DNA from 3 places in the Rouxiella badensis genome. Region 2 is predicted to be linked to each of the others. Evidence: predicted binding sites of a transcription regulator. Region 2 holds the regulator's gene; each other region holds the start of a gene.
The links. Region 2 encodes sigma-54, which starts transcription at its own class of promoters, with help from an activator protein. Its sites were predicted from a motif close to GTTGGCACANNTTTCGCTNT; they were not measured.
Positions count from the first base shown of each region.

Region 1: O1V65_RS00440 (gamma-glutamyltransferase family protein) is a predicted target of sigma-54. The motif match lies at 1,713-1,732, and genes of this name have one in related genera.
Region 3: glnK (P-II family nitrogen regulator) is a predicted target of sigma-54. The motif match lies at 1,335-1,354, and genes of this name have one in related genera.

Region 1 is NZ_CP114062.1:42,057-45,335, reverse strand. It holds gene O1V65_RS00450 (transporter substrate-binding domain-containing protein) at 1-488, opposite strand, end outside; gene O1V65_RS00445 (MurR/RpiR family transcriptional regulator) at 742-1,581, opposite strand; gene O1V65_RS00440 (gamma-glutamyltransferase family protein) at 1,774-3,279, shown strand, end outside.
Region 2 is NZ_CP114062.1:3,613,068-3,616,346, forward strand. It holds gene lptA (lipopolysaccharide ABC transporter substrate-binding protein LptA) at 1-302, shown strand, start outside; gene lptB (LPS export ABC transporter ATP-binding protein) at 309-1,034, shown strand; gene rpoN (RNA polymerase factor sigma-54) at 1,085-2,518, shown strand; gene hpf (ribosome hibernation promoting factor) at 2,542-2,829, shown strand; gene ptsN (PTS IIA-like nitrogen regulatory protein PtsN) at 2,938-3,279, shown strand, end outside.
Region 3 is NZ_CP114062.1:3,053,105-3,056,383, reverse strand. It holds gene O1V65_RS14170 (SmdB family multidrug efflux ABC transporter permease/ATP-binding protein) at 1-1,059, shown strand, start outside; gene glnK (P-II family nitrogen regulator) at 1,416-1,754, shown strand; gene amtB (ammonium transporter AmtB) at 1,780-3,066, shown strand; gene tesB (acyl-CoA thioesterase II) at 3,168-3,279, opposite strand, start outside.

The DNA.
Region 1 (3,279 bases), 1.4 Mb from region 2:
TCTTTCGGGGCGATATCGGTCAGCACCAGATCTTCCACCGCACCACGGGTCACGCCGATAGACTTACCGGAAAGCTGTTTCACGTCGCTCAGGGCATCGCCTTTAGCCCCAAATACGCCGAGGAAGAACGGTGCATAGGCCTTGCTGAAGTCGATCACTTTCTCGCGCTCAGGGTTCTTACCAAGGCTGGAAATGACCAGATCAACTTTATCGGTTTGCAGGTAAGGAACGCGGTTGGCGCTGGAGACCGGCACCAGTTGCAACTTAAGTTTCATCTTGTCGGCCAGATAGTGCGCCATATCGATATCGTAACCCTGAGGCTGCATATCAGTGCCGATAGAACCAAAGGGTGGGAAGTCCTGTGGGATAGCCACACGTAGCACGCCACGTTGCTGAATATCCTGCAATTGATCGGCCAAAACCAACGGTGCCTGAATCATCAGCATCGCCGCACCTACCCACGCCAACAACCGTTTGTTCATTTTCATTTGAGACTCCCCGGGTTAATAGTTTATGAAACGATAGATTCTTATGCCATGCATTCTGCAACTAATGTGCCAAAAAGCAGAAACAGGCGAGACATATTGGCAATGCCTCGATTCATAAAGGATTAGCGGGAGAGATAAACAAAGCAGCGGGCGAATTTATCGCCCCAAAGCAGGGCAAAAGCGGCGCACCTGAAAAAATCCTTCGCACCTAAAACGTGCAAAAGCACCAATTCAGGGCTTTGTTTTGATGAGATTAGCGCTGCTCAAGCTCGTCGAGATCGTTGTACAGGTCGGTAATTTGGTGAATACGCTGCCGACCTGAAGCCAGCATTTCATGCAATAAAGCATTGCTGAGCAGATTGGCCAGACTCATCGCCGCCGAATAGGAGTCGAAGGCTGAGACACTGTCGAGAGAAGCGGCCAGATGCCAGCGCGCCAGTGGGATAAGCGACTGTGCCTGCGGCTCGCAAATCAGTAATACCGGGACATTTAGCTGTTGCAGCTGAGTCAGAATCGCACGGGTTGCGCGCGGGCGACGGCGGAAGGCGATAAACACCACGACGTCCTGCGGGGTGAGGTCGACCAGCTCTTCGGCCAGGGTCTGGCCCGGCTGCGGCATTAACGTCACCTGATTTCGCACCTGCAATAGCTGCTGGCGCAGGTGTAATGCCACCGGATAGCTGTTACGCATCCCCAGCAGGCGAACCTGTCGCGCATTGCTCAGTGCGGTAATCACCGCGGTAAACTGGCTGCCGTCAATCTGATTGATCCATTGAGTCAGGTTAGCCATTTCCTGCTTGTAATGGCGCGACAGCAGCGTATTGCCCTGCACCGCGTCACGGCTGTCGGTCAACGGCATCCCGCTCTGGCGCAGGGTTCTCACCTCATCGCGCATATCGCGGTAGCTGGGATAACCGAGACGTTTGAACAGTCGGCTGACCGTCGCCTTCGAGACGCCGCTGAGGCGCGCCAGCTCGGCGCTGTTGTAGCTCATCAGGTCATCGATGTGATCGAATATAAAATCCGCAACCCGCTGTTCCTGTGGCGTAAGCTCGGCGTAATAACCGCGCAGGCGTTCGTCGATCTGTTTCATGTGTTGTTTCCTGTAACCAACGTTTCAGCCGAAGATATCATGACCTACAATTCCTTAGGCAAATAAATTTCACTCGTTTCACTTTCTGCTTTTGCTCACAGATTTAGAAAACTTTATCCATAAGCAGACGATCTGGAACAGCTCTTGCTTATTGAAAACCAGGTATCAATTTTTTGGACAAAGGATCACGGCATGATTAACAGTAACAGCGCACCGCTCGGTATGGCGGTCACCCCTCACCATCTTGCCAGTCAGAGCGCACTGGCGGTCTTGCGCGAGGGAGGTAATGCCATTGAAGCGATGGTGGCCGCCGCCGCGACGATTGCCGTGGTCTATCCGCATATGAACGGTCTGGGCGGCGACGGCTTCTGGCTCATTGTGCCGCCGCAGGGCAATCCGGTCGCTATCGACGCCAGCGGGGCCGCCGGTTCGCTGGCGTCGCTCGATTTCTATGCCGGGGAGAGCCACATACCCCATCGTGGTCCGAAGGCCGCTTTAACCGTCGCGGGTACGGTGGGTGGCTGGCAGGAAGCGCTGAACGTCTCTAACGAGTTAGGCGGTGAGCAGAAGCCGCTTTCGCGGTTGCTGCGCGATGCCATTCGCTACGCGGCCGACGGCTTTCCGGTCACGGCCTCGCAGGAGGCGGCGACACACAGCAAGCGCCACGAGATGGAGTCTATGCCCTCGTTCGCCGAGGTGTTTCTGCCGAACGGCCATGTGCCGCAGTGTGGTCATCGCTTTACTCAGCCGCGACTCGCCTCAACGCTGCTACAGCTGGCAGAAGAAGGACTCGACAGCTTCTACCGCGGTGAACTTGCCGACAGCATGGCCGCCGATATGCAAAAGCTCGGCATGCCAATCACGCACGAGGATCTGGCCGCGTATCGCCCGCAGCGCCGCACGCCGCTGAAGCTCAAGCACAGCAAAGGCGAAATCTACAACCTGACGCCGCCGACCCAGGGTCTGGTGTCATTGGCGATTCTTGGCCTTACGGACCGTCTCAATCTTGAGGCGATGGATGAGGGCGCAACCATTCACAGCATCGTCGAAGCCACCAAGCTGGCGTTTGGTCTTCGCGACCGCTTCATTACCGACCCGCGCATCATGACACAGGACGCGCAGGCGCTGTTGGATCCGGCCTATCTTGATGCCCTGGCCACGCGAATCAATCCGCATCGCGCCGCCGACTGGGGCAAAGGTAAAGGCCCCGGCGATACCGTCTGGCTGGGCGTGATGGACAGCAGCGGGCTGGCCGTGTCGTTTATTCAGAGCATTTATCACGAGTTTGGCAGCGGCGTTGTGCTGCCAGACAGTGGCGTCATGTGGCAAAACCGAGGGGCCTCTTTCAGCCTTGATGCCGACCACTTGCTGGCGCTGGCACCCGGCAAACAGCCGTTCCACACCCTGAACCCTGCGGCGGCACGGCTCTACGACGGACGTACCATGGTCTATGGCTCGATGGGCGGTGACGGTCAGCCGCAAACGCAGGCGGCGGTGTTTATCCGCCACGTTATTCAGAAAAAATCCCTGCAAGAGTCGATCAGCGGTCCACGCTGGCTGCTGGGCCGCACCTGGGGACAAAGCTCCGACTCACTGAAGCTGGAAAGCCGCTTCAGCCACGCGACGCTGGCCGGTCTGCGCCAGCGCGGCCATGACGTCGAGATGCTGCCCGAGTTCAGCGAGGCGGTGGGTCACGCC
Region 2 (3,279 bases):
AAGTGGTTAACGGTTACGGTAATCCGGTCACGTTTTATCAGATGCAGGACAACGGCAAGCCTATCAAGGGCCACGCCCAACAGGTGCGTTATGAAGTTGATAAAGACCTGATTACCCTGACGGGTCAGGCCTATATCGAGCAGCTCGACAGCAATGTTCAGGGCGACCGCATCACCTATCTGGTGCAGAAGCAGCAGATGGAAGCCTTTAGCGACAAGGGTAAACGCGTAACCACCGTGCTGGTTCCTTCTCAGCTACAGCAAAAAACCCCTGCTGCTGCAGGTCAGAAAAAGAGTAACTGATAACTTATGGCAACATTAATCGCAGAAAACCTGGCTAAAGCTTACAAAGGCCGCAAAGTTGTTGAGGACGTCAGTCTTTCAGTCAAGTCAGGTGAAATCGTCGGCCTGCTCGGGCCTAACGGCGCGGGTAAAACCACCACCTTTTACATGGTGGTCGGTATCGTTCAGCGCGATGCGGGACGGATTGTGGTTGATGATGAAGATATCAGCCTACTCCCCCTGCACACCCGTGCGCGTCGCGGCATCGGTTATTTGCCGCAGGAAGCCTCTATTTTCCGCCGCCTGAGCGTGTTCAACAACCTGATGGCGGTGCTCGAGATCCGCGAAGATCTCAACAAAGAGCAGCGCATCGCCCGCGCCAATGAGCTGATGGAAGAGTTCCATATCTCTCACTTGCGCGATAACCTTGGGCAGTCACTCTCCGGCGGTGAACGTCGTCGTGTCGAGATTGCCCGCGCGTTGGCGGCCAATCCAAAATTCATCCTGCTCGATGAACCTTTCGCCGGGGTTGACCCCATTTCGGTTATCGATATCAAGAAAATCATTGAGCATCTGCGCGACAGCGGGCTAGGCGTACTGATAACCGACCACAACGTCCGTGAAACGCTAGACGTCTGCGAACGCGCTTATATCGTTAGCCAGGGTCGTCTGATAGCCCACGGCACCCCCGCGGCAATTCTGGAAGACGAGCAGGTTAAACGCGTTTACCTGGGCGAGGCTTTCCGCCTGTAAAATTAAAAATGCGATTCGCAAATTTTTCGGAATGGAAATAAACCCAAGATATGAAGCAAGGTTTGCAACTCAGGCTCAGCCAACAACTGGCAATGACACCACAACTACAACAGGCAATACGCCTGTTGCAGCTGTCCACGCTTGAACTCCAGCAAGAAATTCAATTGGCGCTGGAAAGCAATCCGCTGTTGGAACAATCTGACCTCCATGATGAAGTAGACGCGAAAGAAACCAGCGAAAGCGAAGCCCTTGATACCCGCGAAGCCCTTGAGCAGAAAGACATGCCCGAGGAGCTGCCGCTCGACGCCACCTGGGACGAGATTTACACCGCCGGTACGCCGTCGGGTACAGGTAATGACTACAGCGACGACGAACTGCCGGTTTATCAGGGCGAAACGACCCAGTCGCTACAGGATTACCTGATGTGGCAGGTCGAGCTGACGCCGTTTACCGACACCGACCGCGCGATTGCCACCTCGATTGTCGACGCCGTCGATGACACCGGTTACCTGACCATTTCCCTCGATGACATCCTCGAGAGCATTGGTGATGAAGAGGTCAGCATGGACGAGGTCGAGGCGGTGCTCAAACGAGTCCAGCGTTTTGACCCGGTCGGCGTAGCGGCCAAAGACCTGCGCGATTGCCTGCTGATTCAACTCTCCCAATACGTTCCCGAAACCTTGTTCCTGACCGAAGCCAGACTGATTGTCAGTGAACATTTAGACCTGCTCGCCAACCACGATTTTCGTGCCCTGATGCGTTCAACGCGCCTAAAAGAAGATACACTTAAGGGAGCGATGCTGCTGATCCAGTCACTGGATCCAAGGCCTGGGCAGTCTATCAATACCGGCGAATCCGAGTACGTCATTCCCGACGTGCTGGTGCGCAAAGTGGGCAAAGTCTGGACCGTTGAACTGAACTCCGACAGCATTCCACGCCTGAAGATCAACCAGCAGTACGCTGCGATGGGCAATTCGGTGCGCAATGACAGCGACGGGCAATTTATTCGCAGTAACCTGCAAGAAGCCAAGTGGTTGATTAAAAGTCTGGAGAGTCGCAACGATACGTTATTGAAGGTGACACGTTGTATTGTCGAGCAGCAGCAGGCATTCTTTGATCTTGGTGAAGAATTTATGAAGCCAATGGTTCTGGCCGATATTGCCAGTGCCGTTGATATGCATGAATCGACGATTTCCCGCGTGACGACGCAAAAGTTCCTGCACAGTCCACGGGGTATTTTCGAACTTAAATATTTCTTCTCCAGTCACGTTAGTACGGACAGCGGCGGTGAAGCATCGTCCACCGCTATTCGCGCACTGGTAAGGAAATTAATCGCGGCGGAAAACCCCGTCAAACCTCTGAGCGACAGCAAGTTAGCCACTATGCTATCGGATCAAGGCATCATGGTGGCACGACGCACTGTAGCGAAATACCGAGAGTCTTTGTCAATCCCGCCCTCAAATCAGCGTAAACAGTTGGTTTGACCTCAACAGAGAAGGAAGACATTATGCAACTCAACATTACCGGACATCACGTAGATATCACTGAACCTCTGCGAGAGTTTGTGAACGCAAAGTTTTCGAAACTTGAGCAATATTTTGACCGAATCAACCAGGTTTACGTAATATTGAGCGTTGAGCGAGTGCAGAAAGTCGCGGAAGCCACGCTGCACGTGAACGGGGGCGAGTTGCATGCAACCTCGGAACATCAGGATATGTATGCCGCTATCGATGGCCTGGTTGATAAACTGGCCCGACAGCTTAATAAGCATAAAGACAAACTGAAACAGCATTGATCCCTTCCCTGTCCTCCTGGCAGGGAATAAAGTGATAATCATCGGCTCGTTACCCTCCTGGTACGAGCCGATAACTCTTTAGGGTGAAGGCGCCTAAGTGAAAATGAGATGATTAACGATACTGCACTGCAGCTGACCTCGGTATTAAAAGCCGAATGCACCAAGAGCAACGTCCATTGCGCCAGTAAAAAACGCGCACTGGAGATCATTAGTGAGCTGGCGGCCAACGAGCTAAACCTCGCGCCACAGGTGATTTTCGATGCCATTCTGACCCGTGAGCGCATGGGCAGTACCGGGATTGGTGCTGGGATTGCAATCCCTCATGGAAAACTTGAAGAAGACACGCTGCGCGCAGTGGGCGTCTTTATCCAGCTCGATCAGCCGATCGCTTTTGACGCGGTCGACAATCAGCCGGTCGATCTGCTTTTTGCCTTGCTGGTTCCGGCAGAT
Region 3 (3,279 bases), 560 kb from region 2:
ATGAAAACGTTGAAGCTTGAAGGCTTTTTGCTGCGTCCTCTGCTCAGCCTGTTCGGGTCGCTCATTCTCTGCGGCCTGCTGGTGCTGTTTGGTTTTAGTGAGGAGGGCAGTATCGGCGTCGGCGTGCTCTATGCCTTCATTAACTACCTTTCACGCCTTAATGAGCCGTTGATTGCCTTGACCTCCCAGCAGTCGATACTGCAACAGGCGGTGGTTGCCGGTGAGCGTATCTTTGACCTGATGGACCGTGCTCAGCAGGAGTACGGCGAAGATGAAAAACCGCTGACCAGCGGCGAGATAGATTTTCGTGACGTGAGCTTTGCCTATCGCCAGGATAAATGGGTGCTGGAAAATATCTCCCTGCACGTGCCTTCGCGAGGATTCGTCGCGCTGGTTGGACACACCGGCAGCGGCAAAAGTACGCTCGCCAACCTGCTAATGGGCTATTACCCGTTAAACCGGGGCGATATTCTGATCGACGGCCGTTCACTAACCTCGCTTTCTCACGCCTGCCTGCGCAAAGGCGTGGCGATGGTTCAACAAGACCCCGTGGTGCTGGCCGAAACCGTGCTGGCTAACGTCACCCTCGGTCGTGACGTAGACGAAGAACAGGTGTGGCATGCACTGGAAACGGTGCAGCTTGCGCCGCTGGTTAAGGCGATGCCGGAAGGCGTCCACACCCGTCTTGGCGAGCAGGGAAATAACCTCTCGGTGGGGCAAAAGCAACTGCTGGCGATGGCGCGCGTTCTGGTGCAAGCGCCCGAGATTTTGATCCTTGACGAGGCAACGGCAAATATCGACTCCGGGACCGAGCAGGCAATTTCGCGTGCTTTGCGGGCTATTCGGCAGCAAACCACGCTGGTGGTGATTGCCCACCGTTTGTCTACCATCGTTGACGCCGATAATATTCTGGTATTGCATCGCGGTCAGGCGGTAGAGCAGGGGAATCACCTGCAACTTCTTCAGGAAAAAGGCCGCTATTATCAGATGTATCAGTTGCAGCTGGCGGGCGAAGAGCTTGCCACTGCCGAACAAGGAGAGGCGCTGACTACGCCTTGATCCCTCCGCGTAAAACCCTGGCCGATACGGTTTTACGCGGCGTTTTTTTCAACTTGTTATCTTCCCTTTTGCCGATGGCTCGCACCAACTTCATGCAATGCCTCAGCATGCTCTCATCGTCTTGCACCTTTTCTGAACGCAGCGCACCAAATTGGTGCTTCCTCTGCTACGCTTTTCTTATTGTTCCCCGCAGGTTCCTTGCCAAAAAACCCTAACGTTTATCTGAAAATGGCGCTGCCCGCGGTTAATGAGCTGAATCGATAATTTTAGACACATTTGGCACAGCCTTTGCTTTAACCACTTCGTATCGGGCGTGAGTCGCATCACGATAAGCTCTTAATTTAAGGAGTGGCAAAATGAAGCTGGTTACTGTGGTGATCAAACCTTTCAAGCTGGAAGACGTGCGTGAAGCATTGTCTGCTGTGGGCATTCAAGGGCTGACCGTAACGGAAGTTAAAGGTTTTGGTCGCCAAAAAGGTCATGCGGAGTTGTATCGTGGTGCTGAATACAGCGTCAACTTCCTGCCAAAAGTAAAAATAGATATCGCCATCGCTGACGATCAGCTTGATGAAGTCATCGACGTGATTAGCAAAGCGGCCTACACCGGCAAGATCGGTGATGGCAAAATTTTCGTTGCCGAATTGCAACGCGTTATTCGCATCCGTACCGGCGAAACCGACGAAGCAGCACTGTAATTTGAGAAACAGGGGTAGATTGATAATGAAAAAACTTTTATCCATGATGGGGCTTGCTGCGGTAGCGATGCTGCCAACGCTGGCAATGGCTGCCGACCCGGTAGCCAATGGCGCTGATAATGCCTTCATGATGATTTGTACTGCTCTGGTGCTGTTTATGACCGTTCCAGGCGTGGCGCTGTTCTACGGCGGTTTGTTGCGTTCTAAAAACGTGCTGTCGATGCTGACTCAGGTCATTGTCACCTTCGCGCTGGTTTGCGTGCTGTGGATGCTCTACGGCTACAGCCTGGCGTTTAGCACCGGCAACGCCTTCTTCGGCGGTTTCAGCAACGCGATGCTGAAAGGCATCGGTTTGACCTCAGTGACCGGCACTTTCTCTCAGCTGATTCACGTGGCCTTCCAGTGTTCCTTCGCTGCCATTACGGTTGCGCTGGTGGTTGGCGGTATCGCTGAACGCGTACGTTTCTCAGCCGTGCTTATCTTCACCGTTATCTGGCTGACCTTCTCCTATGTGCCGATTGCGCACATGGTCTGGGCTGGCGGTTTCCTGGCGGCCGATGGCGCACTGGACTTCGCAGGCGGCACCGTGGTTCACATCAACGCGGCGAGCGCAGGTCTGGTCGGTGCTTATCTGCTGGGTAAACGTGCGGGCTTCGGTAAAGAAGCGTTCAAACCTCACAACCTGCCGATGGTCTTCACCGGTGCATCAATCCTCTACGTTGGCTGGTTCGGCTTCAACGCCGGTTCAGCAAGTGCGGCAAGCTCTATCGCGGCGCTAGCGTTCTTGAACACCGTTATGGCAACCGCAGGCGCAATCCTGTCATGGGTGCTGGTCGAGTGGATGGTTCGCGGTAAACCTTCTCTGCTGGGTGCATGTTCCGGTGCTATCGCGGGTCTGGTTGCTATCACCCCAGCCTGTGGTACGGTCGGCGTTGGTGGTGCTCTGATAATTGGTCTGGTCGGGGGTGTTGCTGGCCTGTGGGGCGTTGTTACCCTGAAAAAATGGCTCAACGTTGACGATACCTGTGACGTGTTCGGCGTTCACGGCGTATGCGGCATCGTGGGTTGTATCCTGACCGGCATCTTCAGCGCCAGCTCTCTGGGCGGCACGGGTTATGCAGAAGGCGTGACCATGGGCCATCAGGTGTGGATCCAGCTGCTGAGCATCCTGGTTACGCTGGTGTGGTCAAGCGTAGTTGCCTTTATCGCTTACAAAATTGCTGACATGGCGGTGGGTCTGCGTGTTCCTGAAGAGCAGGAACGTGAAGGTCTGGACGTAAACAGCCACGGCGAAAACGCCTACAACCAGTAATATCGATTGCCAACAAAAAAATCCCGTACAAACGGATAATGATGACATAGCGCAAAAGGGGGACGATTTTATCGTCTCCCTTCTTTTTTGCTCTGCGTGGGTTATTCCGGCTTTCTCTGGCGCATCACGCCTTCCTGTACTGTCGACGCTACCAGCACGCCCTCGCGGGTGTAGAACTGTCCTCTCACGAAGCCGCGCGCGCCTGAGGCTGAC